One region of the Brachybacterium sp. NBEC-018 genome, then DNA from elsewhere that is predicted to be linked to it. Evidence: riboswitches for the same ligand, from Rfam matches in the RefSeq annotation. Region 1 holds a riboswitch; the other holds the start of a gene.
The links. A riboswitch is a leader RNA that binds a small molecule or an ion and turns the genes downstream of it on or off. The one in region 1 is predicted to bind FMN.
Positions count from the first base shown of each region.

Region 2: another riboswitch for FMN. It lies ahead of ribD (bifunctional diaminohydroxyphosphoribosylaminopyrimidine deaminase/5-amino-6-(5-phosphoribosylamino)uracil reductase RibD); the one in region 1 lies ahead of pnuC (nicotinamide riboside transporter PnuC).

Region 1 covers NZ_CP100650.1:2,606,709-2,620,621, reverse strand. The annotation lists gene NLU66_RS11900 (diacylglycerol/lipid kinase family protein) at 1-609, opposite strand, end outside; gene tatC (twin-arginine translocase subunit TatC) at 606-1,478, opposite strand; gene tatA (Sec-independent protein translocase subunit TatA) at 1,556-1,867, opposite strand; gene NLU66_RS11885 (WYL domain-containing protein) at 2,002-4,026, opposite strand; gene NLU66_RS11880 (DUF3866 family protein) at 4,150-5,253, shown strand; gene NLU66_RS11875 (PH domain-containing protein) at 5,307-5,756, opposite strand; gene hisG (ATP phosphoribosyltransferase) at 5,775-6,632, opposite strand; gene NLU66_RS11865 (phosphoribosyl-ATP diphosphatase) at 6,729-6,992, opposite strand; gene pnuC (nicotinamide riboside transporter PnuC) at 7,113-7,844, opposite strand; FMN riboswitch at 7,940-8,057, opposite strand; gene rpe (ribulose-phosphate 3-epimerase) at 8,157-8,834, opposite strand; gene NLU66_RS11850 (RsmB/NOP family class I SAM-dependent RNA methyltransferase) at 8,831-10,465, opposite strand; gene fmt (methionyl-tRNA formyltransferase) at 10,462-11,412, opposite strand; gene NLU66_RS11840 (primosomal protein N') at 11,442-13,568, opposite strand; gene NLU66_RS11835 (FKBP-type peptidyl-prolyl cis-trans isomerase) at 13,682-13,913, opposite strand, start outside.
Region 2 covers NZ_CP100650.1:1,302,854-1,316,766, reverse strand. The annotation lists gene NLU66_RS05820 (ExeM/NucH family extracellular endonuclease) at 1-2,530, opposite strand, end outside; gene NLU66_RS05815 (5'-nucleotidase C-terminal domain-containing protein) at 2,639-5,191, opposite strand; gene NLU66_RS05810 (NAD(P)/FAD-dependent oxidoreductase) at 5,658-7,040, shown strand; gene ribH (6,7-dimethyl-8-ribityllumazine synthase) at 7,374-7,841, opposite strand; gene ribA (GTP cyclohydrolase II) at 7,838-9,319, opposite strand; gene NLU66_RS05795 (riboflavin synthase) at 9,316-9,951, opposite strand; gene ribD (bifunctional diaminohydroxyphosphoribosylaminopyrimidine deaminase/5-amino-6-(5-phosphoribosylamino)uracil reductase RibD) at 10,058-11,227, opposite strand; FMN riboswitch at 11,335-11,462, opposite strand; gene NLU66_RS05785 (DUF202 domain-containing protein) at 11,638-12,006, opposite strand; gene NLU66_RS05780 (YidH family protein) at 12,003-12,365, opposite strand; gene NLU66_RS05775 (formylglycine-generating enzyme family protein) at 12,362-13,342, opposite strand; gene NLU66_RS05770 (VOC family protein) at 13,463-13,828, opposite strand.

The DNA of each region.
Region 1 (13,913 bases):
CAGGGACGTCGCGATCTCCTCGCGGGGGCCGCCGTCCACCTCGATCCAGAAGGGGCGGTCGTGCAGCGTGAGCAGCTCGCGCAGGACGGCCGCGGTGTAGCGGGTCGAGCGGCCCCGGCGGTAGCTGTTCGCCCGCGCGTTCACCTGGGCGTCGAAGCCGATGTTTACCGTGCCGAGGGCGACGGAGCGGTGATGGGGCACCTGGTCCCCGGCGGAGACCACCTCGAGCGCGTCGACGCTCACCGCCGGGCGCGAGAGGGCGTGGAGCAGCGCACGGGTCGAGGCCTCCGGATCGTCCACCGGGAGGTCCAGCGCGCGGGCGACGTCGTTGCCGCTGCCCGCGGGGACGATGCCGAGGCGCACGGGGGTACCGGCGACGATCTCCGCCCCGAGGGCGACGGTGCCGTCACCGCCCACGACGACGAGCGCGGTGAGCGAGTCGCGCACCTCGAGCGCGCGGGCCCGGGCGACGTGCATCGTGGGGCCGGAGAGGTCCACCACGGACACGCCGGCGAGCCGGAGCAGCTGGCCCACCTGGCGACCGACGCGGTGGGAGGCGCCGAAGGCGGCGGCGGGATTGGCGAGCAGGCCGACCCGGAGACGGCTCACCGGCCCTCACCGTCGTCGTCGAGGTCCGAGGGTCCGTCGATGCGGCTCGCGGTCTCGTCGTCCAGCTCCTCGTCCTCGACCCGGGGGTGTCGACGGTCGTGGAGCAGCGCGATGCCGACGGCGGCGAAGAAGAGCGAGGAGATCGCGAGGGACATGCCGATGAGGGTGATGGGCTCCGGGGTGGGCACCATGACCGCGGTGAAGGCGAAGCAGACGAAGATCACCCAGCGCCAGGCGCGCAGCATCGTCTTCCCGCGCAGGATGCCGAGGAAGTTCAGCAGCACGAGCACGACCGGCATGACGAAGGCGATGCCGAAGGCGAGCATCGTCTTCACGAGCAGGGCGAGGTACTCGTCGTACTTGATGTACTGGGTGACGGTGTCGCTGACGGGTGTGAAGCTCAGCATCACGGGGACCAGCTGGTTCACGGCCCAGTAGCCGGCGACGCAGCCCAGGAAGAAGAGCGGGATCGCGCTGCCGAAGAAGCCGATCGCGTACTTGCGCTCGTTCTTGTGCAGGCCGGGCATGACGAACAGCCAGATTTGCAGCATGAGCATGGGGCTCGACAGGATGATGCCCACGTACGCGGACATCTGGAGCCGCACGTTCAGGCCCGTGCCCACGCCCTGGAAGTTGAGGTCCGCCTGCATGCCCTGGGAGGCGGCCTGCGTGAAGGGACGCTGGAGCGCGTCGAAGACCCAGGGATAGATGAGCCAGCCCACGATCGAGAGCAGCACGATCGTGATCGCGGAGATCACGAGCCGGTTGCGCAGCTCGATGAGGTGCTCGCCGAGGGACATGCGTCCCTCGGGATCCTTGGGGCGGCGACCCTTCTTGGGGGTCCCCTGGGCCTGGGTGTCACTGGCCACGGACGTGCTTCCTCCCGGCAGTCGCGGTCCGGGCCGTCACCGGCCCGGACCCCTGACCTCGTCGGGCGACGAGGTGATCAGTCGCGGCGGTACGAGTCGTCCTCGTCGCGCGGGGCGCGGACGGGGGTCGTCTCGTCGGCGGTGTCGCGGGGGTCGTACTCGCGGCTGCGCTCGGAGGTGCGCTCCGTGCTGCGTCGCACGGGGCGGTCGTCCTCGTCGTCCTCGTCGGAGGGCCTGTCGTCGCCGCGCATCTCCTCGACCTCGCTCTTGAAGATGCGCATCGACTTGCCGACGTTGCGCGCGAGGCTCGGCAGCTTGCCGGCGCCGAAGAGCAGGACGACCAGGATCAGAAGCACCACGATCGCGACCGGGCTCTTGAAGAAGCTCATGGGGGTTACCTTTCAACATCGCCGTGGTCGTCACGGCTCGGGCCATGGTCCCACATCGGACCGGGTGCAGCCCGGGAGGCTCCGGAGGGGCTCCGCCCACCGCTCGGTGGGCGGTCCCAGGGTAGTCCCTGGACCTAGGAATGGTGTGCCATGGCGGTGCGCGCCACGGTCACGATCGTGTCTCTCAGCGAGGGGGGCGAGAGCACCGTCGCCGCGCCCGCGGTCTCGAGCACCGCGTCCACGAGCGGAGCGCGCAACGGGTCGTCGAGCCGGGCGTAGACCACGGCGCCCTCGCCGTCCCGCAGCGCGGTGGCCTCGAAGGACTCCGCGATCCAGCGCGCCGGCGGCTCGAGCCGGAGCCAGGTCCCCTCGAGCGCGTCCTCGGGGTCGCTCCCCACCACGCCCTGCAGATCCGCGGTGTCCTCGCCGGGCAGCGCGGGGTGCTGCTCGGTCCCCGGCGCGGGGAGCTCGACGATCCGGTCGAGGCGGAATCGCCGCTCCGCGCCCGCGAGCTCGCACTCGGCGAGCAGGTAGGACCGGGCTCCGTCCGTCTCGAGCCGCAGCGGGCGGATGCGCCGCACGCTCGTCCCGGGGCGGTCGGAGGCGGAGTAGCGGATCATCAGCCGGGAGGCGGGGTCGTCGTCGGCCGCCCGCAGCGCGGACTGCACCGCGGCGAGCACGGCGTCGGCGCGATGGGCGGTCCGCTCCTCGGGGCGCTCACGGGGCTCGTCGTGCGACGGCGGCTCGGTGCCCGCGTCCCCGGTCCCCGGGGCGTCCGCGTCCTCCGACGGGGCCCCGAACCCTGTGGGCGCCGCGACGGCGGGACGGTCCAGGCCTGCCGCGGCGAGCAGCGTGGCGCGGGCGGAGGCGATCGCCTCGGCCGCCTCCCCCGCCGTGGCCTCGAGCGCCGCGAGGCCGGCGAGCAGCGCCGTGACCTCGACCGCGCTCAGGCGCAGGGCGCGACGCAGCGGCTCCGCGTTGCGCACACGCACCACCCCGTGCTCCCACTCCGCCTCGATCAGGTCCTCCCAGCCCGTGCCGAGGTCGCCGCACAGGAAGAGCACCTGCAGATCGGCGGTCACCTGCTTCTCGGTGACCCCGAGCGCCTCGGCGAGCTCGACGAGCTCCACCTCGCCGCGCTGCATGACGTAGGAGGCCACCGCGATGAGGCGGGAGACGTCGTCGTTGCTCGAGCTCGAGACCCGGATCCGGGAGGCCGTGCGCTCGGGGGCGGCCTCGAGGGGAGAGAGATCGGCCGGGCCCTCGTGCGCGGCGGCGATCTGGGCGAGCACCTCGTGGATCTCCTGGCGCCACTCCGGCGGCGCGGTGACCTCTGTCCAGCGGATCTCGCCCAGCAGCAGTCGGCGCGCGGCGGCGCGGGGCAGCTCGGGCAGGGTGAGCTCGGGGGCGGCGAGATCCGCGCCCGCGCGATCGCGCAGGGCGAGCGCCTTGAAGGGCTCGGCGCGCAGTACGGCGCGGTCGCAGTCGTCGCCCGTGTGCATGCGGGAGAGGACCTCCTCGAGGTCCACCTGCTCCGGCCGCGGGCGGGCGGCCTCACCGGCCGCGCGGGGGAAGGACTCGATGCGGGAGGCGCGGAACATGCGGACGTCCTCACGGCCGGTGTCCCAGCCGTAGACGTACCAGTGGCCGTCGTGCACGCCCACCACCCAGGGCTCGACGGTGCGCTCGGCGACGGAGCCTGTCGCGGCGCGGTAGGAGAAGCGCACGCGGGTGCCGTCGGTGACGGCCTCGAGCAGCGGGCTCAGCACGGGGAGGGACTCGACGGCGCCGCGGGGCGTGCGGCGCAGCAGATCAGGATCGGCGTCGTGGCCGAGGCTCAGGAGCTTCGCCCGCACCCGCCGGGCCGCGCCGCCGGCGGCGGCCTGGTCCCAGGCCCGGCTCGCGGCGAGCAGCACGGTGTACTCCGCAGTGCTGAGGTCCAGCACGGCGTCCTCGCGCGGCGAGGCGATGCGGTAGTAGACGGTATTGTCGTCCAGGACGTCCGACTCGGTGACGAGCGGGAGCCCGAGCTCGAGGATCGCGGCCTTGTCGCGCTCGAACATGCGCTCCGCCGCCTGGTCGCTCACAGCCTCCTTGTACTCGGGGATGACGGCGAACAGCTTCGCGCGGTCGATCCGACGGCGCGAGCCGATCGTCATGATGACGTTGAGCAGTCTTTCCACACCTCGTGCAGCCACCCGCCCAGGATAGTGGTCGCGGGCACCCGCCCTGCGGATCTCCGTAGGATGGCGCGCATGCTGCGCTGGGAACGAGGAACCGTCGTGACGAACCTTCCCGCCTGGTCGGGGGTCGTGCGCTGCGAGGTGGAGCTCGAGGGCGGCGAGCGGGTGCAGGCACTCGCCTATCCGGAGCTCACGGGCGCCCCCTCCCCCGGTGAGGCGGTGCTCCTGAACACCAATGCGCTGCGGCGCGGCCTCGGCACCGGCGGGCAGGCCTTCGTCGTCGCCCGTCCCGACGCCGTCGCCACGACGGGCGGGTCCGCTGCCCAGCCGGATCCGGCCGGGCACATGGTGAAGGCCCGCTACACCCCGATGCAGACGGTGCTCGACGCGATCGACGATCCCGCGAGCCCTCACCATGCGCAGCTCCAGGACGCCGAGGACCTCGGTGGCATGCCCGTGGTCGTCACGGACCTCCACTCCGCGCTGCCCGCCGTGGTCGCCGGCATCCGGGAGACGGACCCGGACGCCCGGATCGTGCACGTGCACACCGATGCCGCGGCCCTGCCCGCGGCGTTCTCCCGCACCGCCGCCGAGCTCCGGGAGCGGGAGCTCGTGCAGGGGGTCATCAGCTGCGGGCAGGCCTTCGGCGGCGAGCACGAGGCGGTGACCGTCCACTCGGCGCTGCTGGGCGCGCGGCACGTGCTGGACGCCGACGTCGTGATCGCGGTCCAGGGGCCGGGCACGCTCGGCTCGGGCACGCCGTGGGGGTTCTCGGGCCTCCAGCTGGTGGAGTCCCTGCATGCCGCCCATGTGCTGGGCGGCACGGTCGTCGCCGCGCTGCGGGTCTCCGAGGGGGACGCGCGCGAGCGCCACCACGGGCTGTCCCATCACGCGTCGACGACCCTCGGCCGCGCGGCCCTCGCCCCGGCGCTGCTGCCGCTGCTCTCCCCGACGAACGCCGACTACAGCGCATTCCATGCGTCGGTCGCGGAACAGGTGGATTCGATGATCATCGACCGGGCGCGGAAGCGCGGGGTCGAGCACCGGAGCGTCGAGGTGCCCGGGGACGGGCTGCGGGCGGCGCTCGAGCGGATGCCGGTGCGGCTCTCGACGATGGGGCGGTCTCTCGACGAGGATCCCGCAGCCTTCCTCTTCGGCGCCCTCGCGGGGCGCGCCGCGGCGCAGCGGATCACCCGCGGCTGAGCGCGGCCCTGCGGTGAGCGGCGCCGCACCGTCTCCGGCGGTGACGCGCCGGATCAGCCCAGGGTGCCGGGGCGGGCCTCGCCGCGCTCGCGCACGAGCGCCGCGAGCCGGTGCGCGGCGGCGACGGCGCGACGGCCGTCCGCGCGCTGCAGCGCCATGGTGTCCAGCGTGGTGCCGTCGGCGAGGTCGAGGTGGGCCCAGGGATCGCCCATCGGGAAGCTCACGCCCACCACCTCCGCCCAGTCGACGGTGCGGGTGCGCAGGTGGTTGACGACGACGAGCGTGTCCGGGTGGGCGATCAGCCGCACCCGCGCCTCGAGATGGCAGATGGCGAGCGCGACCACGCCGGCGCCCATCAGCACGGCGCGGCCGCCCGGGGTGAAGCCGGGGATGACGAGGGCCCAGAAGACGACGCCGGCGAGGGTGAGGAGCCCCGTCGCGTAGCCCGCGACCCGCACCAGGCGGGGTCGCAGGACGATCGTCGGCAGCTCCTCATCGGTCATCGTGACCGCCCGGCCTCCTCAGATGCGGCAGGACTGGATCGCCGTCGCGAGGATCGCCCGCGCGCCGACGTCGTACAGCTCGTCCATCATGCGATGGGCGCCGCTCTTGTCCACCATGACGCGGACGGCGGACCACTCGCCGCCGTGCAGCGGGGAGACCGTGGGTGACTGGAATCCCGGCGAGACCGCGACGGCCCGCTCGAGCTGCGCGGTGGGGATGTCATAGTCGAGCATGACATAGCGGTGCGCGACGAGCACGCCGCGGATGCGCCGCTCGAGCACCTCGAGGGAGCGCGCGGCGGCGTCCTCGAGCTCGAGCTCCGGGCGGGAGAAGAGCACCGCCTGGCTCGTCATGATCGGGTCGCCGAAGGGCTCCAGGCCCGCCTGGCGCAGGGTCGTGCCGGTCTCGACGACGTCCGCGATCACGTCGGCGACGCCGAGCCGGATCGAGGACTCGACGGCCCCGTCGAGGTGGACCACCTCGGCGTGCACGCCGTGCTCGGCGAGGTGGTCCTCGACGAGGTTCTCGTAGCTCGTCGCGATCCGCAGGCCCTCGAGCTCGGCGACCTGCGAGCGGGTGCCGCTCGGCGCGGCGAAGCGGAAGGTCGAGCGGGCGAAGCCCAGGTCGAGGATCTCGCGGGCCGGGGTGCGGGAGTCCAGGAGCATGTCCTGGCCGGTGATGCCCACGTCCACGGTCCCCGAGCCCACGTACACGGCGATGTCGCGGGGGCGCAGGTAGAAGAACTCGACGTCGTTCTCGTGGTCGACGACGACGAGCTCCTTGGCGGTGCCGCGACGGCGGTACCCCGCCTCCTGCAGGAGGTCGGCGGCGGGCTCGGACAGGGCGCCCTTGTTGGGCACGGCGATGCGCAGCATGGAAGCTCCTCCGCCGCCGGGAGCGGCGGCGTGCTGGGTCGGGGGACGGAGGGGGACGGTCCGGGCGGGGGCCCGCAGGAGCTGCGGGCCCATCGCTCAGAGCTTGCGGTAGACGTCCTCGAGGGTGAGGCCCTTCGCGACCATCATGACCTGGACGTGGTACAGCAGCTGGCTGATCTCCAGGGCGGCGTCGTCGTCGGTCTCGTGCTCGCAGGCCATCCAGACCTCCGCCGCCTCCTCCACGATCTTCTTGCCGATCTGATGGACGCCGCCGTCCAGCTCGCGGACGGTGCCGGAGCCCTCCGGTCGGGTCCGGGCCTTCTCGATGAGCTCGGCGTACAGCGCCTCGAAATCCTTCACGGGTCCAGGGTACCGATCCCCGGTGCCCGCCCGCGCCCGCGCCCGCCCAGCGGGCGGCGGCGCGGGTGCGGGGCGCGGCGCCGGGACGCGGTGCCGGGACGGGACGGGACGAAGGGAGCGTCAGCTGCTGCGGCGTCGGCCGTGGTCGCCGCGGCCCACGGTGGGGTCCAGGTGCGCGGTCTCGACCGTCACTCCCCCGCCCTCGGCGTCGTGGCGACGGCGCACGCGCCACCACACGAAGAACCCGGTCAGCGTGAAGGCGCCGTAGAAGACGTACATGAAGGCGCTCGCCCAGTAGCCCGCGCTGATCAGCAGCGGCACGCCGACCACGTCGACCGCCACCCAGATCAGCCAGAACTCGACCCAGCCCTTGGCCATGCCGAAGGTCGCGAGCAGGGAGCCCATGAAGATCCAGGCGTCCGCCCACACCGGCTCGTAGGAGCCGAGCGCGCGGAACAGCGGGGTGAGCGCGGCCGTGCCGCCGACGAGGGCGACGAGCAGCAGGGCGCGGGTGCCCCAGGAGGCCCAGGTTGGCTCGACGGCGGTGCCGCCGGAGTCCTTCGCCTGCTTCCAGCGGACCCAGCCGTAGACGCTCGTGACGATGAACATGACCTGGCGACCCGCCTGGCCCAGCAGGTCCACGGCCTGCGGATCGCCGAAGAGGGTGCCCATGAACACCGTGAGCAGGAGCAGGTTGCCGAGGATGCCGATCGGCCAGGCCCAGACCTTGCGGCGCATGCCGCCGAAGGCGCTGAGGAGTCCGAAGACGTTGCCGAGCACCTCGCGCCAGAGCAGGAACTGTCCGTTCCCGAGGTCGAGGCGGGCGGTGAAGAGCCACTGCAGAAGATCCATGTCGGTGCCTTTCTCCCGTCGGATGCAGTGACTCCGGGGGACAAAGCTGTGCCGGCACGGGAGGACGGATGCGCGGAGGCGCCCGACCGCGTGCGGACGTGCGCCTCTCTTCCAGGCTGTACTGTCGGTGCCGGAATCCCACCGGCTCCACCGCCGAAGCGGGTCGCGGACTGTCACCGCCGGCTCGGACTTCCACCGACCCCGGAGCACGTCACGTTGCGTGACAGGGGAACTCTAGACCAGCCCGACGGGGACGACGACGCCCGTCCGCCGAGGGCGGACGGGCGTCGGACGAGGCACTCCTCGCGGGGATCAGTGCCCGGCGGCGAGCTCCCGCAGCACGGCGATCTCCTCGGCGGCGTCGCGGGCCTTGTAGATCGCGGAGCCGGCGACGAAGACGTTCGCCCCCGCCTCGGCGCAGCGCTCGATCGTCTCGCGCGAGACGCCGCCGTCCACCTGGATGGAGACCTGCAGGTTCGCCTCGCTGATCGCGCGGCGCGCGCGGCGGATCTTCGGGAGCATGGTCTCCAGGAAGCTCTGCCCGCCGAAGCCCGGCTCGACCGTCATGAGCAGCAGCATGTCGAACTCGCCGATGACGTCGAGCAGCGGCTCGACCGGCGTCGCCGGACGGAGCGCCACCCCGACGGCCGCGTTCTTGCGACGCAGCTCACGGGCGAGGCGCACCGGCGCGGCCGCGGCCTCGAGGTGGAAGGTGACCGAGGACGCGCCCGCCTCGGCGTAGACCGGGGCCTCGCGGTCCGCGTCGGCGATCATCAGATGCGCGTCCACGGGGATCGGGCTGCGTTCGACGATCTGCTCGACCATGCTCGCGCCGAAGGTGAGGTTCGGGACGAAGTGGTTGTCCATGACGTCGACGTGGACGCTGTCCGCGGTGGAGATCTTGTCGAGCTCCGCGCCGATGCTCATGAAGTCGGCGTTGAGGATGCTGGGGTGGATGTAGCGGCCGTCGGTCGCGTAGGCGGAGTTCATGAGGCCTTCGGTCCTTCCTCGGAGGGGGTCCTGCGCAGCAGGGCGATGAACATGGCGTCGGTCCCGTGCACATGGGGCCACAGCTGCACGGAGGGTCCCTCGCCGAGCTCGGCGGCCTCCTGCTCCTCGGGCAGGATGCCGGCGCGCACGGCGGGGCGGGCGTCGAGCTGCTCGACGTCGTCGCGGCGACGCAGGACGTCCGCCACGACGAGCCGGGTCTCCGCGAGGTGCGGCGAGCAGGTCACGTAGGCGACGACGCCGCCGGGGGAGGTCGCGTCGAGGGCGGAGCCCAGCAGGTCCCGCTGGAGCGCGCCGAGGTGGCCGATGTCCCCCGGGCTGCGGCGCCACCGCGACTCCGGGCGGCGGCGCAGCGCACCGAGACCCGAGCAGGGGACGTCCGCGAGGACGCGGGAGAAGCGGCCGGGCATCTGGGCGCCGATCGCGGTGCCGTCGCCGGTGCGCGTCTCGATCTCGCACCCCGCCTCGCGGAGCGTCGCGACGGCGCGGTCGACGAGCTCGGTGCGGTGGGGCTGCAGCTCGAGGGCGAGCAGGTCCGCGTCGTGGTCCACGGTGAGGCCGCCCAGCAGGGCGGTCTTGCCGCCGGGGCCCGAGCACAGGTCCAGCCAGTGGGCGTCGTCCGCGGTGACGAGGTCGTCGGCGCCGAGGGCGAGGGCGAGCGCCGTGAGCTGGCTGCCCTCGTCCTGGACGGCGGCGCGCCCCTGCTTGACGACGTCCATGCCGCCCGGGTCCCCCGAGGGCCAGGCCGCGCCGAACACGGAGAGGTGCCCGCGGGAGGCGCCCTCGTCGATCAGCTCGTCGAGGTCGGTGAGACCCGGCCTCATGACGAGAGAGACGGCGGGGGCGGTGTTCTGGGCGGCGAGCAGCGCATCGATCTCGGAGCGGTCGCGGCCGTGGCCGGCGAGGGCGTCGGAGAGCGCACGGACCACCCAGCGGGGATGCGAGTGCCGCACCGCGAGATGTCCCGTCTCGTCGCTCGCGCGATCCGGGGCCACCTCCTCGAGCCACTCCTCGAGGGTCCGCTCACCCACCCGTCGCAGCACGGCGTTCGCGAAGCTCGCGGCCCCCGCGCCGACCTCCTGCCGGGCCAGCGCCACGGTCTCCGAGGTCGCGGCGTGCGGGGCGACCGCCATGTCCAGCAGCTGATAGGCGCCGAGCCGCATGACGTCGAGGAGATCCGGGTCGACGTCCTCGAGGTCGCGGTCGATGCAGGCGGCGAGCACGGCGTCGAGACGGCCCTGCGCGCGCAGGGAGCCGTAGAACAGCTCGGTCGTGAAGGCGGCGTCCCGGCCGGGGAGGCGGTGTCGGCGCAGCAGCTGCGGGAGCACGAGGTTCGCGTACGCGTCGTCCTCGCGCACCGTGCGCAGCCCCTCGAAGGCCACGAGCCGGGAGCCGGTGGTGCGACCACGGCGCTCGGAGGGCCGCTGCTGCGACCACCCGCGGCGCGGGCCGCCGCTGCCCCGGGAGCCGGAGCGCTCGTGGCCGTGCTGGTCCCGGCCGCGGCCCTGGCCGCCACGGCCCTGTCCGTCCCGGCCGTTCCCGCTGCGGCCCTGACCGCCGTGGCGGTCCCCGCCCGGGCCGCCGGAGCGGCGCTGTCCGTCCTCGCGGCTCATGCGCGGTCCTCCTCGTTCTCGAAGCTGGTGCCGGGCTCGAGGCCCGCTCCCCGCGCCCAGTCCGCCGCGCGCATGGCCCGCTTCCCGGCGGGGGCGACGACCGACAGGGCGATCGGCGCGGTGCCGGTGCCCACGAGCAGCTGCCGACGGGTCGCGACGAGCTCGCCGGGAGCGGCGGTGACGGAGGGGTCCGGTGCGGGCTCCTCGGTGCCGAGGGCCTTGAACCGCTCCCCCCGCAGCAGGGTCCAGGCGCCCGGGTCCGGGCTCATGCCGCGCACGTGCGCGTCGACCTCCTCGGCGGGGCGCGTCCAGTCGATCCGGGCCTCCGCGGTGGTGAGCTTCGCGGCGTGGGTCGCGGCGTCGTGGTCCTGGACGGTGAAGGAGGCCGTGCCGGCCTCGAGCGCGTCGAGGGCCTGCAGCAGGAGGCCCGCGCCGTCGTGGGACATGCGCTCGAGCAGCTCGCCGGCCGTCTCGTGCGGGCCGATGGCCGTGGGCGCCGAGGCGATGACGTCGCCGGTGTCCAGACCCTCCTCGAGGCGGAACACGCTCATGCCGGTCTCCCGCTGCCCCGTGAGCACGGCCCGCTGCGCGGGAGCGGCTCCGCGCCAGGCGGGCAGCAGGGAGAAGTGCAGGTTGACCCAGCCGTGGGCGGGGATCGAGAGCGCGGCGGCGGGGACGAGGTTGCCGTAGGCGACGACGGGGGCCGCATCCGGGGCGAGCGCGCGGATCTCCTCCTGCACCGCGGCGTCGCGGAGGGTGCGCGGCGTGAGCACGGGCACGCCCGCCTCGAGGGCGAGCTCCTTGACGGGGCTCGGGTGGAGGCGGCGACCGCGGCCGCGGGGGGCGTCGGCGCGCGTGAGGACCCCGACCACCTCGTGGGGGGAGTCGAGCAGGGCGCGCAGGGACGGGAGGGCGGCCTCGGGGGTGCCGGCGAAGAGCAGACGCATGATGGCTCGATTCTACGGGGACGGCAGGGTCAGAAGACGTCGGGCGGGTCGAGCCGCACCCGCAGCGAGCCCCGCTCCTTGCGGGCGGAGCGGCCCGCGACGCCCGAGCGCAGCGCGGTCGTCAGCTCCCGGGAGCGCGAGGGGGTGATCCTGACCACCGCGCGCGCCGTGCCCGCCTGGCCCGGACCGTCGAGGTCCACGGGACCGAAGCGGTCCGTGCCGTCCGGGAGCTCGACGTTCTCCAGGAAGCGCCGGCAGGCGTCCCGGTCCCCGACGATCTCCGCGAGCCGGCTCGCGGGAGGCAGGTCCAGCTCGGCGCGGTCGGCGAGCACCCGGTCCAGGAACACCGAGGAGCGATGGGCGACGAGGTCGCGGATCGCGGGGAGCGTCGAGGTGCCGACGACGAGCACCTCCCCGCCGTGCTCGGCGGTGCGCACGAGGGCGATCGCGTTGCGCCAGCGGCGCACCGCCTCGACGTCCGCGTCGTAGGCGGCGCGGGCGAGCATCGCGTCGGCGTCCAGCAGCAGGCCCGCGGCGAAGCCGCCCTCGGGAGCGGGCTCCGCCCCGGGGGTCGCGACGACGATCCCGGCGGGGTCGACGTCGGCGTCCTCGAGCGGTCCGTGGGCGCCGCCGGCGACCTGGAGGCGTGCGGACGGGAAGGCGCGGGAGAGCTCCTCCGCGGTCCGCGTGGAGCCGACGACCATCGCCCGCACCTCGGTGCGATGGCACTCGGGGCAGCGGTAGCCGTCCTCCCGGCGACCGCAGACCCGGCAGTGCAGCGGGCCGGAGCGGCCCGTGAGCGAGAGCGGGGCGGAGCACTCGGGGCAGTGGCAGCGGGTGCCGCAGAAGGTGCAGGCGATCGCGGGGACGTACCCCGAACGCGGCACCTGCACGAGAACGGGCCCCCGGGTGAGGCCCTCGCGGATCACCCGCAGCGCCTCGCGCGGCATGCGGGAGCGGCCGGAGGCGCCCTCGCGGTCGCGCAGGTACTGGTCCATCGCGGTGATCCGGGGCCGCACGGCCGTCACGGGCGCGGGCAGCGGCTCGAGCCGGCGGAGGTAGCCGGCGGTCTCCAGGGCGCGCAGCGGCACGGACTCGCTCGAGGCGAGGAAGAGCAGCGCGCAGCGCTCCTCGGCGGAGCGCGCCTGCAGCACCGTGCGCACGTGCGGGTACGGGGCGCGCGGCTCGGTGAGGAGGTCGTCGGAGGCGTCGTAGCAGATGACGAGGGCGAGATCGCGGACGGGGGCGAAGGCCGCGGAGCGGTTGCCGAGCACCACGCGGGTCGCGCCGCGCAGCACCCGCCGGAAGGTGCGGTAGCGCTTCTCCGGTCCCTCGGTGCCGGCGAGCACCTCGTGGTCGACGCCGCGCTCGGTGAGCACGCGGGAGAGGCGGGCCACGTCGCGCTGGTCCGGGGCGATGACGAGGGCGCCGCGGTCGGGGCCGAGGTCCTCGAGGGCTCCGGCGGTCACGGAGGTCCAGGGGTCGCCCGCGTCGAGGGTGAGGCTCGCGCGGGGCACGGGACCCTCGGCGCCGCCCGCGCGGGTCAGGAGCGCCGCGAGCCCCGGGTAGCGGTCGCCCGGTCGCGGAGGCGTCGGCGGGGCGTCCGCTGCGGGAGCATCCTCGGTGTCGGTGTCGGTGTCGGTGTCGGTGTCGGTGTCGGTGTCGGTGTCGGTGTCGGTGTCGGTGTCGGTGTCGGCATCGGAGGAGGCACCCGCTTCCGCTTCCGCGGCTGCGGCCGACGCGCGGGCGGCGGCGTCCCGCTCCGCGGCCGCCATCTCGCGGTCGCGCTTCTCGGCGCGGGCGTGGCGCGGCGGGAGCGCGAGGCGGAGCACGTCGCCGACGGTGCCCGCGCAGCGATCGGCGACGTCCTCGCACACGCGCATCAGCGCGGGCGGCACGACGACGTCCTCGGAGACGAGCCGGACGAGCGGGGCGAGCGCGCGGTCCGTCGTCGGTTCGTCCCGCCGCTCGAGGACGATGCCCTCGGTGTCCTTGCCGGAGAAGCGGACCCGTACCCGCATGCCCGCCTCCGCGGCGGCCGTCTCCGCGGTGACCGCGTACTCGAAGGGGCGGTCCAGATGCGGCAGCACCCCGATCAGCCGCACGGAGGCGACGGGCCGCTCCTGCGCGAGGGCGAAGCCGGCGGTGGTGCGCAGACCACCGACCCGGCCCGCGGAGTCGCGGGCCGGGTCGGTCGGGGCGGGCGCGGCGGGGGCAGGGGCCTCGAACAGGCCCTGCTGCTCCCCGCCCGACGCGTGGGCGGAGGGGCTCAGCGCTTGTGCACCGCCACCAGGTCGCACACGAAGATGAGGGTCTCGCCCGGGGCGATGACCGGCGGCGCGCCGTGGTCGCCGTAGGCGAGGTGCGCGGGGATGTCGAGGCGGCGGCGGCCGCCGACCTTCATGCCCTGCACGCCCTGGTCCCAGCCCGTGATGACCTGGCCCACGCCGAGCTGGAAGCGCAGCGGCTCGCCGCGGTCCCAGGAGGCGTCGAACTGCTCG
Region 2 (13,913 bases), 1.3 Mb from region 1:
TCATCGGGTTGTGGTCCGAGGAGGCGAAGGGGCCCTCCTGGCACAGCTCGGTGACGTTGGTGTTCGCGCGGCTGTACAGCGCGAGCGGGGACTCGGCGCCGTTGATCGACCAGTCCGTGGCGCCGGTGATCCGCTCGCGGGCGGAGTCGTTGGCGAGCACGTGGTCCAGGGAGCCGGTCATGCCGTCGAAGCTGTAGGACCAGCCGTCCTCGTCGAAGGTGGAGCCGAGGTCCGTGTAGCCGGCCTCGTAGAACACCTGCAGCGGATCCTCCTGCGTGTAGGCGTTGAAGTCGCCGCCCAGCAGCACGTCCTCGACGCCGAGCGCCTCCTGCTGCTCCTGCACCCATGCGTTCAGGGCGTTCGCCTGCGCGAGGCGGGAGGTGCGGGAGTTGCCCTGCACCGGATCCGCGGGGAGGGAGGCGTCCGCGGCGTCCTTCGAGCCCTTGGACTTGAAGTGGTTCACGGCGAAGAAGAACGGCTCACCCTGCACGGCGCGACCCTCGCTGTCCTCGCCGACGGGCGCGAACACCTGGCCGAGCGGCTCACGGGCGTTGGCGAAGGCCGGGTCCTCGGCGAGCACCACGGCATCGCCCTGCGGGGCGGCCGCGGCGGGCTTGTAGATCAGGGCGCTCGAGATGACGTCCTGGCCGGCGTCGGATCCGGCGGCCTCGTAGGCCGCGGCGGTGGGCACGTACGCCCAGGTGCCGGCGCCGTCCTCCTCGTTCAGCGCGGCGACGAGGGTCGCGGTGGCCTCGTCGGCCTCCTCCCCGAGGCGCGCGGAGTTCTCGATCTCCATGAGGCCCACGACGTCGAGGCCGGAGGTGGAGATCGCGTCGACGATCTTCGACTGCTGGCGGTCGAGGTCGTCCTGGCCCCAGGCGCCGCGCGGGTCGCAGCCGCCGCGCACCGAGGTGCCCTCCCCGGCGCGGTCGGTGTACGGCTCGCAGCCGGGGGTGTCCTCGCCGAGGGTCGTGAAGTAGTTGAGCACGTTGAAGGTGCCCACCTGGAGGTCGCCGCCCACCTCGTCGGGCGTCGCCTGGCGGGTGTCCTCGAAGCTGATGCCGTCGGTCGCGGAGGACTCCCACGGGGTCGTGGGCTGGAGGCGCCAGGTGTCGAAGGAGTAGGAGAGCACGACGGGCTCCTCGAAGCCGACGCCGGCGCCCACGCGCACGGGCTCCTCGGTGGAGAGGTAGGACAGCGGCACGTCCGTCGCGGTGGAGAAGTTCGTGGTCCTCCCGTCGTCCAGCAGGATCATGTCGTCGAGCTGCTGCTGGCAGAGGGCGGTCGCCTCTGCGCCGGGGCGCAGGGTCTCCGCGGGCTGGCGGTAGGCCTGGTCGCCGATCGCGAGGCCCACCTCGCCGTACTTGTTCGTCTCGTAGACATCGGTGACGGTGAGGTCGCCCTCCGCGGGCAGGATCAGCATGCTCTCGAGCCGCTCGCGCTGCTCGGGATCGGTGGGGAACCCGCCGGTGAGGACGGCCGGCTCGACGGGCGCGAGCTCGGCGTCCGGGGTGGTGAGGCCGCCCGCGGCGACGGAGATCTGGGTCGCCTCGTAGTACTCGGAGACCTGACCGGTGACCTTCACGCCCTGGCCGATCTCGACGTCGCCGACGGTGGCGGGCGAGTGCACGAACAGGCCCTGCGAGGCCTCCGCGGTCGCCGGGTCGATGTCGCCGCCGGTGCCGCCGGTCTGGATGACATAGCCGTTCAGGCCGCCCGTCGCGTAGACGGCGGTGACGACACCCTCGGTGGTGACGGTGGTCCCCGCGAGCGGGGAGGCCGCGCCGGTGCCCTGGATCTCCGCGATCGGGACGACGGCGCCCGGCTCGACGGGGCCCGTGGGATCGGTGGGGTCCGTCGGATCGGTCGGGTCCGTCGGATCCGCCCCGGAGGACTGCGGGGTGGGAGCGCCCGCGGTGAAGTCCGCGGCGTTGTCCCCGGTCTCCGCGGTGCGGGAGACGGAGGTGGCGTTCGTGGTCGCCGCGGCGGGGGCGGTGCCCGCGAAGGTCGCGGCGCCGCCCCAGCCGAGCAGGTCGACGACGGCGGTCTCGCCCGCGCAGGTCTCGAACTGGCAGGTGAGGGTGCCGCTCGCGTTCGACAGCGCGACGACGCCGCCGGTGCCGGAGAGGGCGAGGCTCCCGGTCTGGTCCGGGGTGGGGAGCGCCTCGGTGCCGCCGCTGCCCTGGGCGAGCTGGACGAGGAAGGTGCCGCCCGCGGGGACGGTGCCGGTCAGCTGGAGGGTGTTCCCGGTGGAGAAGGCGCCGGCCTTCGCGGCGTACTGCAGGGACCAGCCGTCGAGGCTGATCGGCGCGTCGGAGGTGTTGCGCAGCTCGACGAAGTCGTGGGTGTAGGTGGCGCCGGAGTTGCCGCCGCCGCCGTAGACCTCGCTGATGCGGAGGTCGCCCGGGGGCAGCAGATCGGCGGCGCGGGCCGGGGCCTCGAGGGCGGGCACGAGGCCGGCGCCGAGGGCGAGGGCGGCCGCGCCGCGGGCGAGGCGGCGCAGCGGGAGGACGGTGCGGGCGGGGCTCATGGGGGCTCCTAGCAGGGACGACGCAGCGGAGGGGAGGTGGCGTGACGCGAGGAGGGCTCCCGGGGGCGGGCCGGCATGGCGGCCCGCCCCCGGGAGCCGGGGCGGAGGTCAGTCCTCGACGTACTCGATGCCGGCGTCGTCCATGCGGTGCATGAACGCGGCCATCGCGTCACGCTTCATGGGGCTCAGCGGGCGGTACGTGCCGTCGCTCCAGCCGGTCGAGATGCCGGTGGACTGCAGCCAGGCGATCTCCTTGGCGTACTTCCGCGACGCGGAGACGTCCTCGAAGGGGCCCTTCACCGGGTCCGAGTAGCGGGGCTCGCCCGCGTAGCGGTACAGGAACGCGGCCATCGCGTCACGGGCGATCGGGGTGGTGGGGCGGAAGGTGCCGTCGCTCCAGCCGGTCGTGATGCCCTGCTGCTGCGCCCACACGATCGCCGTGTAGTGCTGGTCCGTGGGCGTCACGTCCGTGAACGGGGACGTCTTCGGCAGGGTCACGGCCGGCTCGCCCGCCATGCGGTAGAGGAAGGCGGCCATCGCGTCGCGGTTCACGTCCTGCAGCGGCCGATAGGTGCCGTCGCTCCAGCCGGTGACGTAGCCCTGGGCGGCGGCCCAGGTGATGTCCTCGGAGAACTGCATGCCCGCGGGCACGTCGGAGAAGGAAACCGGCTCCGTCTCGAGCGTGATCGGGAAGGTGATCGAGGTGCCGGTCACCGGGACGGCGGTGACGGTGCCCTCGTGCTCCCCGGCGGGGAGGGTGACGCGCACATCGGCGCCCCACTGGCCGTCCTTGTTCTGCTTGTACGGGGCGGAGAAGGTCTCGCCGTCGATCTCGAGCGTCGCCGTGCTGATCTGCGGGGCGCCGAGGGAGCGGGACTCGAGGCCCGTCAGCCGCACGATCGAGGATCCGGTGCCGGCCGTGATCTGCACGCCGATGCCGCGCTGGGAGTAGTCGGCCTTGAGGCCGCGGTGCTTGCCGAGGTAGCTGATCCACGCGTCACGGTCCAGCAGGCCCGTGTCCTTGGTGTTCGTGCCCTTGGCGAAGGTGTGGAAGTTGTCGCCGCCGGCCACGAGGAAGCTCGCGGCGACGAGGCTGTAGGAGGCCTCCGGGTCCAGGGGCTTCCCGTCGATGCTCACCGAGGTGATGTGCTCGCCCTGCGCGGCGGACTCGTCGAAGGTGTAGTCGACGTTGCCGGAGAGGCCGAGCTGCAGGTACCCGCGGGAGGGGACGTTGCCGTCCGCGTCGAGCTGCCACTGCTCCTCGAGGAGGTCCTTGAACTGGGCGCCCGTGAGGGTCGTGGTGGAGAGGTTGTTGACGAAGGGGACGATGTTGTTCGCCTCTCCGTAGGTGACCACGCCGTTGCCCTCGTCGCCGGAGGGGGCGTAGGCGAGGTTGTCGCGCACGCCGCCGGGGTTCATGACGCCGATCGTCGCGCGGTCACCCGAGTAGGAGTCCTGCTGGGTGGCCCAGACCATCGAGTCGGCGAGCTCGTCGGAGAGCGCCGAGGAGCTCCCGCGGTCGTCGCCGCGGCCGGTGTAGCCCGTCTTCTTCGTCCAGACGCCGTCCACGTACTCGGCGCCGTCGGGCGCGTAGGCGGTGGTGACGTCGGTGTCGATGTCGCCCACCTCCTTCTTCGCGGCCTCTTCGCCGGCGGCGGCCGCGTCGTCCGCGATCGTCGCGGCGGAGTCGTAGGCGGCGTCGCCCGCGCAGGCGTCGAGGTCCGCACCCTCGGTGGGGACGAGCGCGGTGGCGTCGGCGACGACGTCCCAGTCGCCGTCGGAGGCCTTCTCGAGGGTGACCTTGCCGAGGTTCTCGCCGTAGGAGCCGGTCTGCACGACGGGGCGGGTCTCGCCGGACTCGCCGGGCACAGCCGCCTGGTAGACGTAGGACTGGTGCGTGTGGGCGGTGAAGATGACGTCCGCCGCGGCGGAGGTGTCGTCCACGAGGTGCGTGAAGACGGGCGTCGGGGTGGGCGCGCTGCCGGCGTCGGAGGAGCCCGACGAGCCCTCGTGGTACTCGACGGCGAGCACGTCGTACTGCTCGCCGGAGGCCTGCAGCTCCTCGATCGCGGCGTTCACGCCGTCCACCGGATCGCCGAACTCGACGCCCTGCAGGCCGGCCGGGGAGGTGAGCCCCGGGGTCTCCTGGGTGACGGCGCCGACGACGGCGACCTTCACGTCACCGGCGTCGACGATCGCATAGGGATCGGTGGTGGGCGCGCCGTCCTTGGTGACGTTCGCGGCGAGGTAGGGCCAGTCCGCCCGCTCCTGCACGCGGTTCGTGAAGTCGTCGTAGCCCTTGTCGTACTCGTGGTTGCCGGCGGCCGACGCGCCGAGGCCGAGGGCGTTCAGGTAGTCGATCGTCGGGTTGTCGTCGTCGATGTAGGACGCGAACTCCGAGGCGCCGATGTTGTCCCCCGCGGAGAGCAGCGCCGAGTTCGGCGCCGCCTTCTCCTCGGTGACGACCGTGCACGCGAGGTCCTTCGCGGTCGAGGAGATCCGGCCGTGGAAGTCGTTGATGTTCAGCAGCGTCACCTGGTCGCCCGTGCCCGCGGCGAGGGCGGGGACCCCCGCGCCGAGGAACGTGGTGAGGGAGACGGCGGCGATGCCGAGCCCGGCGGCGGTGCGGCGGGCGAGTCGGCGCGAGACCGAGGGGGTCATGGAGAGGCTCCTGGCGCGGGGAGAGACGGGGACGGAGGGGTCGGCACCACGGCGGCTGTGGCATGGGCCTCGTCCATTCAAGCCGCCCCGGGGTCGCCCCGGATCCGTTCGCCGAGGTGGTGACCGGAGCGTTATCAAACGTTCGCCCGGATGCCGCCTTCACGACAGCCGGGTGTCGCGGTCGGCGCCCGCCCGGTCACCCCGCGGGCCCGCCGCGTCCGGAGCGCCGGGCATCGCCGGCCCTCCGCTTCCGTCTCCTCAGCCACATCGCGGGCCTGCGAGGATGGGCCCGGGAGCCCGGATTGGGTAGCATCGATGCGACTTCCCGCGGAAGGGCGTCCGGCGCCCCGTCCGCGGTGCTCCAGACCGCCGTCCCGCCCTACCGACCGTCACCCCCTCGACGATGGGCCCGCCCGACGCGGCACGCTCGGACCGGCTCCCGCCGTCATCCCGAAGGAGCTCCCCCATGGTGTTGCCGTTCCTGGCACGTCGCCCCACCGTCCCCGCGAAGGACGGCGGGAGCTGGCCTCACGTGGTGATCATCGGAGGCGGCTTCGCAGGGGCCAACGCGGTGCTGGGCCTGCGGGACGCCCGCGTGCGCGTCACGCTCATCGACCGCAACGTCTACAAGACCTTCCAGCCGCTGCTCTACCAGGTGGCGACCGCGGGCCTGAACCCGGGCGACGTCACCATGTTCCTGCGCGGCCTCTCGCTCAAGGTCCCCAACATGCGCTACCGCCAGGGCGAGGTCATCGGCGTGGACCCCGAGCAGAAGGTCGTCACCCTCGACGAGGGCCAGCGCGGCGAGAAGCGCCTGCGCTACGACTACCTCGTGCTCGCCAACGGCGCCACCACCACCTACTTCGGCACCCCGGGCGCCGAGGAGCACGCGATGCCGATGTACACGCGCTCCCAGGCCCTCGCGATCCGCGACCGCGTGTTCTCCGAGCTCGAGCGCGCGAGCCGCGCCCGCGACGGGGACCTGCTGCACGTCTCGATCGTGGGCGGCGGCCCCACCGGTGTCGAGATCGCCGGCGCGCTCGCGGACTTCCGCCAGCAGGAGCTCGACATCCTCTACCCGGAGATCGACCCGGGCACCCTGCGCATCCGCCTCGTGCAGCGCGGCGACGAGCTCATCAAGGAGTTCCGCGAGGAGTTCCGCGAGTACGCGGCGCACGAGCTCGAGGACCGCGGCGTGCACCTGTGCCTCGGCCACGGCGTGAAGTCCGTGGGCTACGACTACGTGACCCTCGACGACGACACCGTCCTCGAATCCGACATCACCATCTGGGCCGCGGGCGTCGCCATCGCCGACGTCGTGAAGACCTGGGGCCTGCCCCAGGACAAGCGCGGCCGCCTCGACGTCGACGAGAACCTCGAGGTCAAGGGCTTCCCGGGCGTGTTCGCCGCGGGTGATATCGCCGGCGGCGACGACGCCCTCCCCCAGCTCGCCCAGCCCGCCATCCAGGCCGGCCGCGCCGTGGCCCGCGCGATCGCGGCCGACGTCGCCGGCAAGGCCAAGAAGCCGTTCCGCTACGTCGACCTCGGCACCATGGCGACCATCGGCCGCCACGCCGCGATCACCGAGATGCCGGAGCTCCCGGGCGTCGGCTCGATCGGTCTCAACGGCACCGTCGGCTGGTTCGCGTGGCTCGGCGTCCACGTGACGAAGTTGCTCGGCCACCGCAACCAGCGCGCCGTCGCCATGAACCTGCTGTCCCTGTACAGCGGCACGCGCGCCACCCACCAGCCGAACCCGGTGGTGGGCGAGGTCGACTCGCTGCGCGCGGCCCGCGAGTTCGAGGAGCAGGCCCCGCACCGCAAGTTCGGCGCCGACCACCAGGCCTGAGCGCCCCACGACGGGGGCGGGAGCCGGGGCAGATGCCCTGGCCCCGCCCCCGTTCGCATGCCCGGGGACCGGAGACCGGTGAGCGGTGCCCGGGGCTCGGTGCCCGGTGCCGCCCGCCCGTTGGGCCTGGACCTGGACCTGGACCCAGGGTCCTGGCCTGGGCCTCGGTCCCGGGTCCACCTGGATGTCCGTTTGCGCGCCCCAGTTCCAGAAGGGGAACTCAGGCGCGCAATCGGACAGCGGCTCCCTCCCGGACCATGTCCGATTGCGCACCTGGCTTCCGAAAATGGAACTCAGGCGCGCAATCGGACAGGGAAGAACGCGCCCGGCGGCTCAGGCGGTGGGGGCCGGGAGCGCGGCGAGCAGGGCGATGACGGCCTCCGCGGCCTCCGCGCCCTTGTCCTCGCTCGAGCCGGGCAGGCCCGAGCGGTCGAGCGCCTGCTGCTCGTCGTCGCAGGTGAGCAGCCCGAAGCCGACGGGCTTGCCCGTGCGCAGCGAGACGTCCATGAGCCCCTGGGTCGCGGCCTGGCAGACGTACTCGAAGTGCGGGGTGCCGCCGCGGATCACGGTGCCGAGGGCGACGACGCCGTCGGCCCCCTCGGCCGCGCGGAGGGCGCCGAGCGGCAGCTCGAAGGAACCGGGCACGCGCAGCAGCTCGTGGGTGGCGCCGGCGGCGTCGAGGGCGCGCTGCGCACCGGCGACTAGGGCATCCATGATCGTGTCGTGCCAGCTCGCGGCGACGATGACGACGTGACGGCCGTGGCCGTCGGGGGTGAGGGCGGGGGCTCCGGCCTTGCTCATGAGTGGGGTCCTTCCGTGGGGGTGGTGGTGTCGGGAGTGGTGGTGTCGGGTCGAGGGGTGTCGGGGGTGGTGATGTCGGGGGTGGTGGGGCTCGAGGGTCCGGTGGGGCTCGAGGGTCCGGTGGGGCTCGAGGGTCCGGTGGGGCCGAACAAGTCGGGCGGGAGGCGGTGGCCCATCTCCTCGGCCTTGGTGCGCAGGTAGGCGGCGTTCTCGGGGACCACGCCCACCACGAGCGGCGAGACCTGCTCGACGCCCACGCCGTGCTCGGTGAGCTGCGCGGCCTTGTCCGGGTTGTTGGTCAGCAGGTCCACGCGGGTCGCGCCGAGGTCCTGCAGGATCGCGGCGGCGGCGCCGTACTCGCGGGCCTCGGCGGGCCAGCCCAGCTCGAGGTTCGCGCTGACGGTGTCCCGCCCCTGGTCCTGCAGGGCGTAGGCGGCGATCTTCTCGGCGAGGCCGATCCCGCGGCCCTCGTGGCCACGCAGGTAGACGACCGCGCCGCCGTCGCGGGCGATCGTGGCGAGGGCGGCGTCGAGCTGGGGGCCGCAGTCGCAGCGCAGCGAGCCCAGCGCCTCCCCCGTCAGGCACTCGGAGTGCACGCGCACGGTCGTGACGGCGTCGGGTCCGATCTCCCCGGCCACGAGGGCGAGGTGCTCGGCGCCGGTGCGGCGGTCGCGGTAGGCGTGCACGGTGAGCGCGCCGTGCCGGGTGGGCAGCTGGGCGGTGGCGACGCGGTGCACGCGCGGGGCGGGCTCCGCGGCGCCGGGCACGGGCACGGCGGCGCGGGTCGCGGCGGTCGCCCGGGCGTCGAGGTCCGCGGCGAGATCGGCGATCGTGATGAGGGCGAGGCCGTGCTGCTCGGCGAGGCGCTCCGCCTCGGGCAGGCGCATGACCTCGCCGTCGTCCCGCACGAGCTCGCAGATCATGCCGATGGGCGGCAGGCCCGCGAGGCGGCACAGGTCCACGGCGGCCTCGGTGTGGCCGGGCCGCTCGCGCACCCCGCCGGCGACCGCGCGCAGCGGCAGCACGTGACCGGGGCGGATGAGGTCCTCGGGTCCGGCGTCGGCCGCGGCGAGGGCGCGCAGGGTGCGGGTGCGGTCCGCGGCGGAGATCCCGGTCGTGACGCCCTGGGCGGCGTCGACGCTCACCGTGTAGGCGGTGCGCAGCGGGTCGCGGGTGCGCGGGACCATGAGCGGCAGCTCGAGGCGGTCGGCGAGCTCCGCGGGCAGCGGCGCGCACAGGTAGCCGGAGGAGTGCCGGACCGTCCAGGCGACCCAGTCGGGGGTGGCGAGGGCGGCGGAGAGGATGACGTCGACCTCGTTCTCGCGCTCCGCGGAGTCGGCGACGAGCACGGGGCGGCCCTCGCGCAGCTCGGCGAGGGCGCGGGCGATGCGGGCCGAGCGCTCGTCGTCCACGGGCCCGGGGGCGGGACCTCCGACGGGGGCGCCGTCGGTGGGGCGGGTCGTGCCGTGCTCGGTCATCGTCCCTCCCCCTCCGCGGCGCCGTCGGCGGTGCTGCTGGTGAAGCCGGTGAGGCGGGCGACGTAGCGGGCGATGACGTCGACCTCGAGGTTCACGGCGTCGCCCTCGCGGAGCGTGCCGAGGGTCGTCGCCTCGAGCGTCGCGGGGATGAGGGAGACGCCGAAGGAGTCCGCCCCGGCGGAGGTCACGGTGAGGGAGACGCCGGAGACGGTCACGGCGCCCTTCTCCGCGACGAGCGGCGCGATCTCCGCGGGCAGGGAGAACAGGAGGTCCTCCCAGCGGCCTTCGCCGCGGCGGGAGAGGAGGCGGCCCACGCCGTCGACGTGCCCCTGGACGATGTGGCCGCCCAGGCGGGAGTCGGCGCGAAGGGAGCGCTCGAGGTTGACGGGGGCGCCGGCGGCCTTCTCGCCGAGCGCGGTGCGGCGCAGGGTCTCCGGGACGGCGTCCACGGCGAAGCTGCCGTCGCCGGGCAGGTCGACGACGGTGAGGCACACGCCGTCCACGGCGATCGAGTCGCCGAGGCCGGCGTCGGAGGCGGCGAGCGGGCCGGTCAGGAGCAGGCGGGCGGAGCCGTCGGGCTGCGGGGTGAGGGAGGTGAGGGTGCCGATCTCCTCGACGATGCCGGTGAACATGGGGTCTCCTTCGGTGGGGTCGGGCGGGGTGGTGGTGGGGCGAGCTGTCGGTGGTGGCGGATGGCGGGGCCGACGGGCCGGTCGGACCCGACGGCGGCGCGGGGTGTCAGGGGTGGCCGGCGGCGGGGTCGCCGGTCGCCGTGCGGGCGATGAGCAGCACGTCCTCGCCGAGGCGCTCGACGTGCTCGGTGCGCCAGCGCAGCGCCTCGCCGATCGTGGTGACGCCGAGGTCGCCGACGGCGGCGGCGCCCGCGCCGAGGTGCACGGGGGCCAGGTAGGCGTGGAGCTCGTCGACGGCGCCCGCGCGGAGGAAGGCCGTCGCGAGCTGCGGGCCGCCCTCGAGGACGAGGCGGCGCACGCCGCGGGCGGCGAGGTGGGCGATCACGAGCGCCGGGTCGTGCGTGGTCACCTGCAGGAAGCGGCCGTCGGATCCGCGGATCCGCGCCGTCGCGGGCACGGGCCGGCGGCCGACGGCGACTCTCAGCGGCCGGTGCGGTGCGTCGGGCTCACCGGACGGCAGGGCCGACGGTGAGCCGGGGGCGATACCGGGCTCCCCGGTGGGGCGGGCGGTGAGGGCGGGGTCGTCGGCGAGGACGGTCCCGGTGCCCACGACGATCGCGTCGACGCCCGCGCGCACCCGGTGGGCGTGCTCGCGGGCGGCGGGGCCGGTGATCCAGCGGCTCGTGCTGTCCGCGGCGGCGACGCGGCCGTCGAGCGTGGTCGCGGTCTTGAGGATCACGTGCACGGCAGGCCGGGCGGCGCGCGCGTACCAGGGGCCGATGAGGTCGAGGGCCGATTCTGCGAGCTCCTCCCCCACGGCCGCGGGGCCGCCGGCGACGTCGATGCCGGCGGCGGCGAGCTCGGCCCCGCCGCCGCCCTCGGCCGCGCCCGGATCGGGCAGGGCGAAGACGACGCGGGCCACGCCCGCCTCGCGGAGGGCGCGGGCGCAGGGGCCGGTGCGGCCGGTGTGGCGGCAGGGCTCGAGGGTGACGACGGCGGTGCCGCCGCGGGGGTCGTGGCCGCGGGCGGCGGCGTCCGCGAGGGCGTCGGCCTCGGCGTGCGGGGTGCCCGCGCCGCGGTGATGGCCCTCGCCGAGGGTCGTCCCGTCGGGGGCGAGGAGCACACAGCCGACCTGCGGGTTCGGGGTGTCGGCGGGGCCGCGGGCGGCGAGCTCGAGGGCGCGCCGCAGCGCGGCGTGCTCGGCGGCGGGCAGCACGGTGGCGGGCAGCGGCGCGGTGCCTGCGGCGGCGGGCTGCGGAGGGTGCGGGTCGTGCACGGTCGTCCTCCCGGAGTGCGGTCCGGGGAGATGGCCTGGAGCGTGCACAGGGCCATGGACGACGCCGGGGGTCGACGCAGGGTGCACCAGGCGTCGCCTGGGCGACGCCACATCTCCTCCCATCCGGACTTTCACCGTCGGTCCTGGAGTTCCACCAGGTCAACCAGTTCCCGAAGGAGCTGGGTCGCGGACTGTCACCGCCGGCTCAGAGTTTCACTGACCCCGGAGAATGTGGTTCATTCGCCGGACACGTTAGCACCGGCCGGGAGCCGGCGTCGCGGCGGTGTCGGCCGATGAACATCCGATCGCCCGCGGGCGGGCGGGACGACCCGCGGAACAGGGCCGACGGGGCCGCCCGCGGACCGGCCCCGATCGCGACCGGGCACCGTGCCCGCGCGGGACGGCGACGCTCAGCCGCCGAGGCCGCCGTGCACCAGGAAGGCGGCGCCCATCGCCCCGATCGCGAGCACCGCGAGGGTCGCGAGCAGCATCGGCAGGCCGCTGCGGGTCAGCGCCCCCTGCGCGGTGAGCGAGCGGTGCGCGCGGCGGTACCCGGTCGCGGCGAGCAGGTAGGCGAGCACCGAGAGGGCGGCGCCGAGCACACCGCCCACCACGGCGAGCGGGCCCAGCGCGTCGAGCGCGAAGCGCATGGCGACGAGGCTGCCCACGGCGAAGGAGAGGCAGGTGCGGCGCCAGGCGAGGAGGGTGCGCTCGGGCTGCAGGCCCGGGTCGAAGACGGCTCCCGCGGCGTCCCCGGGAGCGTCGCCGCTCCTGGTCACACCCACATCCCGAGGGCGACGAGCGCGGCGGCGAGCACGACGCCCGCGACGAGCACGCCGCCCGCGCCGAGCCCCGGCAGCGGGAGGCCGCGGCGCAGGGCGCGTTCCGTCTGCCGCCATCCCCACCAGGCCTGCAGCGCGGCGATCGTGCCGAGCACGAGGAACACCGCGGCGGCGGAGGCGCGCCACACCATCGGCTCGGGGATCGCGAGCGCCTCGAGGGCGAAGGCCCCGGCGTAGAGCGCGAGGGCGGTGCGCACCCAGGCGAGGAAGGTGCGCTCGTTGGCGAGGCTGAAGCGGGGATCGGGCTCCTCCCCCTCGCGGTACACGGAGGCGGGGAAGCGGCGCTGGTCGGTCATGAGTCCTCCCTGCTGGGGGCGTCGGTCGGGCGGAGCGCGACGGTGCGGAACCCGGCGTTGCCCATCGAGGAGTCCGGGGTGTTCCGGGAGCGGGCGGCGTTGCGGTACCGGTTGCAGTAGGAGTCGTGGCAGAGGTAGCTGCCGCCGCGCAGCACGCGCTCCTCGCCGTCCTCGGGGCCGGTGGGGTCGACGATCTCCCCGCTCTGCCCGGGCCGGCGGTAGGTGGCGGGGTGGAAGCGGTCCTCGCACCACTCCCACACGTTGCCCACGGGCTGCCAGAGCCCGTAGCCGTTGGGCTGGTAGCTGCGCACGGGGGCGGTGGTGAGGTGGCCGTCCTCGAGGGTGTTGATGCGCGGGAACTCGCCCTGCCAGATGTTGGCGCGCCAGCCGCCCTCGTCCACCTCGGCGTCGCCCCAGGGGTACTTCGCGCCGTCGATGCCGCCGCGCGCGGCGTACTCCCATTCCGCCTCGGTGGGCAGGCGGCGCCCGGCCCAGTCGCAGTAGGCCCGGGCGTCGTTCCAGCTCACGTGCACGACGGGGTGGTCCTCGAGGCCGTGGAGGCTCGACCCGGCGCCGCCGGGACGGCGCCAGGTCGCGCCGTGGACACCGCGCCACCAGGGGGTGCCGGCGGCGGGCGGCATGAGGTCCTGCTCGGGCGCGGTGATCGCGAGGTGGAAGACGGCGGAGTAGCCGAAGACCTCGGCCTCGGTGCGGTACCCGGTCGCGTCGACGAAGCGGGCGAAGTCCGCGTTGGTGACGGTGGTGGCGTCGATCTCGAAGCCGCTCAGGCGCACCTCGTGGCGGGGCACCTCGCCGTCGGCCCGGTTCCGGTCACCCGAGGAGTCGCCCATCGTGAAAGTCCCCGCAGGAACGGTGGCCTGCGCGATCCGATGGCGGCCCGGGGCGGGGGTGCCGGAGGGGGCGGCGGCCGACGGGGGCCTCTCACCGATGCCGAGGGACTGCTCCCTCGACGGCATGCCGCAGCCGCATCCGCATCCTCGCGTGTCCTCCACCTGCACCGTGCTCCGTCCCTCGCGATTCGTCACGCCGCAGACTACTCGGCGCGGCGGCTCCCGCGAGGGACGGCGGAGCCCTGGTCAGTCGATCGGGCTCACGCGGATGAGGTTGCCGTCGGGGTCCGCGACGACGAAGGTGCGGCCGAAGACCTCGTCGGTCGGGGGCTCCACGCTGCGCACACCCTGGGCGACCCACCGCTCGTGGAGCTTGTCGATCTCCGCGGCGGGCCCGGGCAGCATCAGCCCCACCTCGCTCGTGCGGGGCGTGCCCGGGACGGCGTGCTCGCTGCGGCCGGTCCAGAGCGCGAAGAGCACGCCGGGCGTGACCTCGAAGGCGACGTAGCGGGGGCTCGTGAAGACGGGCTCGATGTCGAGCAGGTCGCGGTAGAAGGCGGTGGACCGCTCGGCGTCGCGGACGTAGAGGAGGAAGAGGTTGGGGGCCGTCATCGGGTGCTCCTGTGGTGTCGGGTTCGGTGCACGGCCCACAGCACCACGGAGAGATGACAGTTCCTGTCTCCTTCTGCGGGAGGAT